3 regions of the Thermostichus vulcanus str. 'Rupite' genome follow, and region 2 is predicted to be linked to each of the others. Evidence: riboswitches for the same ligand, from Rfam matches in the RefSeq annotation. Region 2 holds a riboswitch; each other region holds the start of a gene.

Region 1 (2,261 bases), on a different contig from region 2:
GTAGACTCCTAACCAGATCAGTAAATTAGCGTGTGGCTCACCATGGCTTCTAACTCGCAACGGGGATCCCATATAAACCACTCCTTCCACCAGTTCTGCTTTTTTGAGATCCGGCATGGCTTCATAGCGCCGCTCAAATTCAGCACGACTGAGATGGTCGCCACTTTCTAGCGGTGGGATCCGGGTTGGTGTGGATAACATCGCTCTGACCTCAGATGGAGGGTTGGCATGGGCTCCGGTGATTTCATCCTAAACTTGAGCCAGCGGCGGGATGCGGGCAATCACCCCTCGTTTGAGGGGGCGCTCTGCCCAAGGCAGGATGCCATCGGGTTTGGCAAGGTAGAGCTGAGCGGTTGCCAAGATCGCCTCCGTATCCTTCGGATCCAAATCTCCAAAGACATAAGTGGTTTTATCGGGTGCGGCCAGGCCGATAACACAGGCATGGCTACAGCCGCTCATGCATTCGACCGGTTGCAGATAGAGGCGGGGATCCCGTGGCTTGGATTGAAGGGTGTTAAGCAGGGTTTCCCCTTGGCTGGTGCCCTGCCGTGTGCCGTTGACCCATTGGGATCCACAGGTAGTGCACACCAGCAGGTAATGGGGTTTGGCAGTACCGGGTTCTAGAGGTTGGGATTGGGCTTGTGTCATCATGGCTTGTCTTGGGCTAAAGGGTTGAATGAAAGGAACTGAGGCTGGGATCCGTCCCATGCGGTAGCGGTAAAAATCAAGCCTCTAAAACTGTCCCCGCAGATTGACTCGGATGGTTTGTCCGATGCCGGGATAGCCGGGGAAGACTTCAATACTGCTGGTTCAGCAGGTTATCGACCCCGACATCCAACGCCAGAGTCTCGGAAAGGGGGATCCCACCCCTCAAAGCTAAAGTGGTATAGCCGGGCAGGTAGCGCAAGGCTTCTTGAGCCGTTCTGGCCCCCTGTTCACGAATTTGCTGAAGGGTAACCACATAAACCGGGCGGGAAGAGTCTCGCAGAAGCCCTGGACGGCGAAACGGGCTGGTCACCGGCTGGTTGAGAATATCGGCGCTAATGCCTGTGTCCAGAATGTCAGTCTCTAAAGATTGAACCGGCTGAGTAAGTCCCCTGAGAGCTAGCAGGGATCCCCAGAGACAAAGACCCCAGCCCAAAGCCGAGGGCACAAAAGTTTTCATCAATCAAGTGTCCTTTTCCGTGCGACGCGGAACTAAAGGTCAGGCACAAGTTGATAGGCGGGCATTCTGACTGAGGGAACCCCCCTTGTTCAACAAGAGCGGAGTCCCATCACAGCTGCGGCACAGCGCCGGATTCCCACCGGACTTTCCCCTTTACTCACCGTGGCTGATCCCCACAGTGACCTATCTGTGAATCTGCATCATAGCGCTAAACATTTAGGATCCCAATCCATGCCAGGGGGATATTCACCAGAACCTTACCAGAACTTTAGGGACTCACTTTAACAACGAAAATCTCTTCATCCGGCATTTGCAGAACCCGTTGCCCGGCTGCTGCTAACTCCTCTCTCGGCAAATCTCGATAGGTCGCTAAAAACTCTGGCAAAACCCGAAATTCCACCTGCCTACCACTTTCTTTATGAATGACAAGGCTGCGCATTTCCTCAACGGAGCCGACTTCCACTAAGCTCAAGTTCATCTTGCCCAAACTGGCCCCCGTACCGGCATGCAAGCCGTCCACAATTGAAGTGAATTGGATCTCTCTGGGGGATTCATGAATCACCTCTACGGCAAAGCGATTCATAGAGGTGTGGGGAGTAGGACTCATCAGCCCTAACTCCTCGAGGGCGCGTAGCCCCATTCGATGTCACCCGTGATGCGAGTCTTCAATCTATTCTTGAACCGTGGCAGCACGGACATTTTGAGCAAAAGCGTTGCATCCTGACATAATACTTTACACTTTAGGGTCTCCAGTCATACGAGTCATCCAAACCACAAAATTACTTTCCTGACGGATAATCAGTTGAATATATCTCAACTTGTCTAACAATTTCTCGCTATATATTTTTGGTATCTCTATCATCAATAGAATTAGATAAGCTATCATACAACACTTGTGCATTAGTACCATTGCCTCAGCAGCGATTCCTCTGACCCCTCAAATCAAAATCCCCAAGCCGAAGTGGTAGTTTCTTTTCGGTGCTACTGGGATCTCGAAGTTTAAGTCTAGAGCCTAATTATGGGATCCCCTTATTAAGGGCAGGTCAACATAAGGTTGATCTGCCTTTAGGGGTTTTTTGGGTTAGGTTTGACTTCC
Region 2 (2,261 bases):
ATCCCCAATCGGAGGAGACGTTTAACCGTTCCAAACTCAATTGGAATCTCAACTCAGCCGGTCAACACCAAGCCCTTTGGCGGTGGTATCAAACGTTGATTCGGTTGCGCAAAACGCTCCCCGCTTTACAAAGTTTTGAGAGATCCACCGTTCAGGCCGATCTCTTCGCAGAATCGGGTTTAGCTCTGCAGCGGCAGCAGGGATCCGATCTTCTTATCGCCCTATTTAATTTCCACCCAGAACATTCGATGGCCTATTCCGGCTGGCCGGCTGGCTCTTGGCAAAAACTTCTGGATAGTCAGGATCCCGACTGGCTGGGTTCCGGCTCAACAATGCTCCCCCAAACGACAGGGGATCCTGTTGAGGTGCCTGCCTATGGAGTAGGGGTTTACCGGCAGAAGGGTAGTTAAAAATCTCTGCGGTTGTTTGAAAGGGCTTCCCATCCAACAGGAGCTCAGTTCACCTTCACACCGCGAAAGTAGAGGGTATCGGGCAAAACAATCGGGGCTTGTTCAACCCTTTGCTCGGCTACCTTTTGACCCCGATAGGTGAGGGGCTTTTGCACAGGAGCGGCATTCCCAGAGGGCTTGCTCAAAGGTTGGCCGCGATAGGTCAACACCGGTTTGGCAGGGTTGGTGGTAGGGGGAGCAACCTGCATTTGTCCCTTGGGCTGCACCGGTACACTCGCCAAGAGCTGAGCCCATACTTCTGCGTGGTCGTTAAATTCCACCACGATGCTGCGAAACCCGCTCTCTACATCCGTCCGACAAGCAGCTACCGCGTCTTGGGTGCGCTTATACAGTTTCCGAATCGCGTAAAAGTGGTTTTGGAATTTAATCGCCTCCACCAGGCCCTGGGGGGTAGAAGCCCAAAAGCCGCTATCTGCATCGCTGTAATCCAGGATGACCATGATTGCTCTCCACGGGATATTTCGAGATTTCCCAGCTTTACTGGTTTTTATATCAGATGCAATGGATCACAACAGTGCGACTGATCACATTCGCAATCGATTTTAATCCGTAAATACCTCTATTTCCCCAGACACTATCCACCCACATCCCCCTGGGGGGCTTGGTGAATGGCAAAGGGCAAGCTAATCTGGATGACTCAGGCAGATTGGGGAAAGTGCGGTGCAAATCCGCCACTGTGACGCAACTGTGATGGGATCCCTCCCTCAGCCAGAATGCCCACCTGCCCCTATCCCACAACCCTTGCGATTCACAAGGAACGGAGTTTTTGTGTTCGACTTGCTCAGTACCGCCGCGTCCACCCCGCTTTCTCCATCTACGCCTCAGCCCCTACCCCTGTTGCTCATTGGCCACGGATCCCGGGATCCCCAAGGACGGCAAGCTTTTCTCGAACTGGCCCAAGCCTACCAAGCCCGTACCCCCCACCGGCCCGTGATCCCCTGTTTCTTGGAGTTGACCGAGCCGAGTATTGCCCAAGGGATCCAACAGTGCATCGCCCAAGGTTGGCAGGAAGTGGTGGCACTGCCGCTGCTGTTGTTTGGGGCTCGTCACAACAAGTTTGACGTGACGGTGGAGTTGGATCGGCTGCAAGCCCTGTATCCACAGTTGCGTATTCATTACAGTGGACCCCTGGGGATCCGCAGCGAAATTCTGCAACTGCTGCGAGCGCGTTTGAGGGCTTTGTTGGCTGCTCAACCTCCAGGGATCCCGGACTCGGAAACCGTGCTGCTGTTTGTTGGTCGTGGATCCAGCGATCCGGAAGCCAATGCCGAAACCTGTAAACTGGCCCGCCTGCTTTGGGAGGGATCCGGTTTTCGCGCCGTCGAGACTTGTTTTATCGGCATTACCCATCCGCGCCTACCGATGGGGTTTGAACGAGCGTTGTTGTGGCAACCGCGCCGGGTGATCGTTTTGCCCTACTTCCTGTTTACTGGCGTGTTGGTGAAAAAAATCGAGGCTGCCATCCAGGAACAACGGCTCCTTCATCCAGGGATGGACTGGCTGGGTCTACCGGAACTGGGCATTGTCGATACGATTTTGCAGAGCCTGCGCCAACTGGAACAGGAAGCCCGACAGGGCCAAACCCAAATGAATTGTCACCTATGCAAGTTTCGACTGGCGGTAAAAGAATGGGCCAGTGCTCAACATACCCATCCTCACGACAATGCTACGCATCGCTTACGCGATCACGGCCACTCCCCCAGCCACAGTCATCACAACCACAGTCATAGCCACTCCCATCATGGGCATGACCCTACCCATGCGGATCCTTGGGCTCAGATCGAGGATTAT
Region 3 (2,261 bases), on a different contig from region 2:
GTTTTCCCCTCGTTGTTACAGATCTTCACCGTTATCCTTGTACTGGATTAGGGATCCCCAGCGCAAGAGAGCCGATCAGCAGACTTGGAGACTGGCGCATCCCGTCACCCCACCACCGCCAAGGTGAGGAAGCCCGCCCCCACCCCCGTGATGATCCAACCGGCCCAGCGGGTCAGCCCGGAAACACGGGATCCCAAATACTCAGCCACCCCCAAGCTAAGGAGGGCTACCCCGTACTGAATGACGGTAAACCCGATCAGATACCACACCAAAGGCATCCATCCTGCCCCGATAATCGCCTCAGCATAGGCATAGCCATGAAACAACCCCGCCAGGGATCCAAACAGCAGCAGCACCCAGCCCTTGACCTGCCTTGCCAGCACCAGCAGCAACCCAAACAGCACCACCGAACCGGCAATGCCCAATTCCATGAGCCAAAGATCAAGGCCGGCAATGTGGAGCCCGGTACCCCCTAGAGCCGCCAGGACGAAGCCCAAAGGGATCCCGTAGCGCCAGTTTTGGCCGGCAGAAATCAACCCAATGGCGACAATAAAAGCCAGATGATCCAACCCAATCAGTGGATGGGCCAGCCCCGAGAGGAACCCCTGCCACCACGACTGCGGCAGTTCTCCCCCAAAAGCATGATGGGCAAAGGCCGGAGAGAAGGACAACCACACCGCCAGTGCCCCCAAGACAGCAACCCAGTTCCGGGACACTCTCTTGCCTGACACATAAGCCATATAGGGGAAAGGATGAGATCCCGCCGGGGATCCCTGCCAAAACGGAGACATACTTCTGTACCTCGCAGAATAGGAATGGCGTTCACTGCAACAGACGGCGGGCATTCTGGCTGGGGTGAAATCACCCTTCACAGCTGCGGGACAGCGACGGTCTTGCACCGTACTTTCCCCCTTACCTCCGACGGCTGCTCCCCGACGGAACCGCTGACTCTAGGGTGGGTTCTGTGGGATCCCCAAACCTGAAGAGCAATCGCAACCCTATCACAGCTGGCCGTCACCGCTGATGACATTCGGTGAACTCCCCCTCCCTAAGCGGTCTGAGATTGGATTTAAGGGCGCTCGGTGTAGCCTTGTAAATTTTCCGGCTCAAATTGGCGCAGAATGCGAGTTGCCTCTCGGATGCGGGCTTCGGTATCTTCCTGCAGGATAAGCAAATACTTGCCCGCGTTCAATCGGTTGCGATAAGCCAAGGCATCTCCCGATCCACTGCTCAGGCCCACCCCACCCCCGACGAAGAAGCTGCCCATCGCCGCTGCTGCCCCGCCCAACAGTCCACCAATCAGGTGATTGCCGACGGATCCCGCCCAAGCGAAGGTCTCCAACCCGCTCAAAATACTGAATCCGACCCCTGCTAAAAAGCCAAAGGGCACCAACCAAACTGCCATACGATTCATCTGCTGACGGGCTGACCGGGCTGGATCGATGAAGCCAAATTCATCGGCAGTTTTATACCCTCTTCCCAAAAGATTGAGTTGACTGAGGGAAAACCCCGCCTTTTCCAGGGCGCTATAGGCAGCCTCAGCAGCGATGCGATCCGGCAGTACGGCAATCAAATAGCTCATGGCTTCCTTGAGTTAGTTTGGAGGATTTATTAGAGGGTTTATTTCATTCTCGGCTAAGTCTGAGTACAGCTCTAGTGCCGGTTTCCTCCAACAATGCCGGTGTCCTTGTCCAAACCGGTTAAAATCTCCTTCGTGCAAACTGGAGCCCCATGTGCTTCCCCAAGGGCCTTCTGCTAACCTCTACCAGCGTTTTTACGATGTTGTCCGGCGGATCCCGACTGGACGGGTGGCCACCTATGGGCAAGTGGCCCGCTTGGCCGGTTATCCCGGTTATGCGCGACAGGTGGGGTATGCGCTGTTTCGGCTCCAAGGGGAAGAGACAGATATCCCTTGGCAACGGGTGATCAATGCGCAGGGGCGAATCTCCTATTCACCGTTTCGCCTCGGTCAAGATCACCTGCAAAAAGTTCTCTTGGAAGCGGAAGGGATCCGATTTGACTCCGACCATCGGGTGGATTTGCAGTGCTTTGGCTGGGATCCCGCTAGTCCTGACGACAAAGCTTAACCCTAGCTTGACTCAACCTTAAACTTACCATAGCGATACCTCCATCCCAACCCTGGTAACGTGAACGCGGACGCGCCTTATCTCGTGGATGGAGTGAACCAATTGTCATGAAAGTATCTCGTTACGCTCACGCTGCGCCGGAGCCCGGCGTACAGAGGTTTACCTCAAGGGGGT

The links. Region 2 has a riboswitch for cobalamin ahead of JX360_RS14125 (sirohydrochlorin chelatase). Riboswitches for the same ligand answer to the same signal wherever they lie in the genome.
Region 1: another riboswitch for cobalamin. It lies ahead of JX360_RS08925 (TonB-dependent receptor plug domain-containing protein); the one in region 2 lies ahead of JX360_RS14125 (sirohydrochlorin chelatase).
Region 3: another riboswitch for cobalamin. It lies ahead of JX360_RS09365 (HupE/UreJ family protein); the one in region 2 lies ahead of JX360_RS14125 (sirohydrochlorin chelatase).

What each region holds. Positions count from the first base shown of each region.
Region 1 is NZ_JAFIRA010000019.1:45,127-47,387, reverse strand. Features, by position in the region: gene JX360_RS08935 (Uma2 family endonuclease) at 1-201, opposite strand, end outside; gene JX360_RS08930 (DUF1636 family protein) at 250-708, opposite strand; gene JX360_RS08925 (TonB-dependent receptor plug domain-containing protein) at 797-1,165, opposite strand; cobalamin riboswitch at 1,205-1,367, opposite strand; gene JX360_RS08920 (FmdE family protein) at 1,434-1,805, opposite strand; gene JX360_RS08915 (glycosyltransferase) at 2,231-2,261, opposite strand, start outside.
Region 2 is NZ_JAFIRA010000044.1:22,426-24,686, forward strand. Features, by position in the region: gene treZ (malto-oligosyltrehalose trehalohydrolase) at 1-410, shown strand, start outside; gene JX360_RS14120 (hypothetical protein) at 455-910, opposite strand; cobalamin riboswitch at 1,074-1,209, shown strand; gene JX360_RS14125 (sirohydrochlorin chelatase) at 1,239-2,261, shown strand, end outside.
Region 3 is NZ_JAFIRA010000021.1:35,693-37,953, forward strand. Features, by position in the region: gene JX360_RS09365 (HupE/UreJ family protein) at 105-791, opposite strand; cobalamin riboswitch at 820-961, opposite strand; gene JX360_RS09370 (hypothetical protein) at 1,070-1,582, opposite strand; gene JX360_RS09375 (MGMT family protein) at 1,734-2,087, shown strand; gene JX360_RS09380 (bifunctional metallophosphatase/5'-nucleotidase) at 2,195-2,261, shown strand, end outside.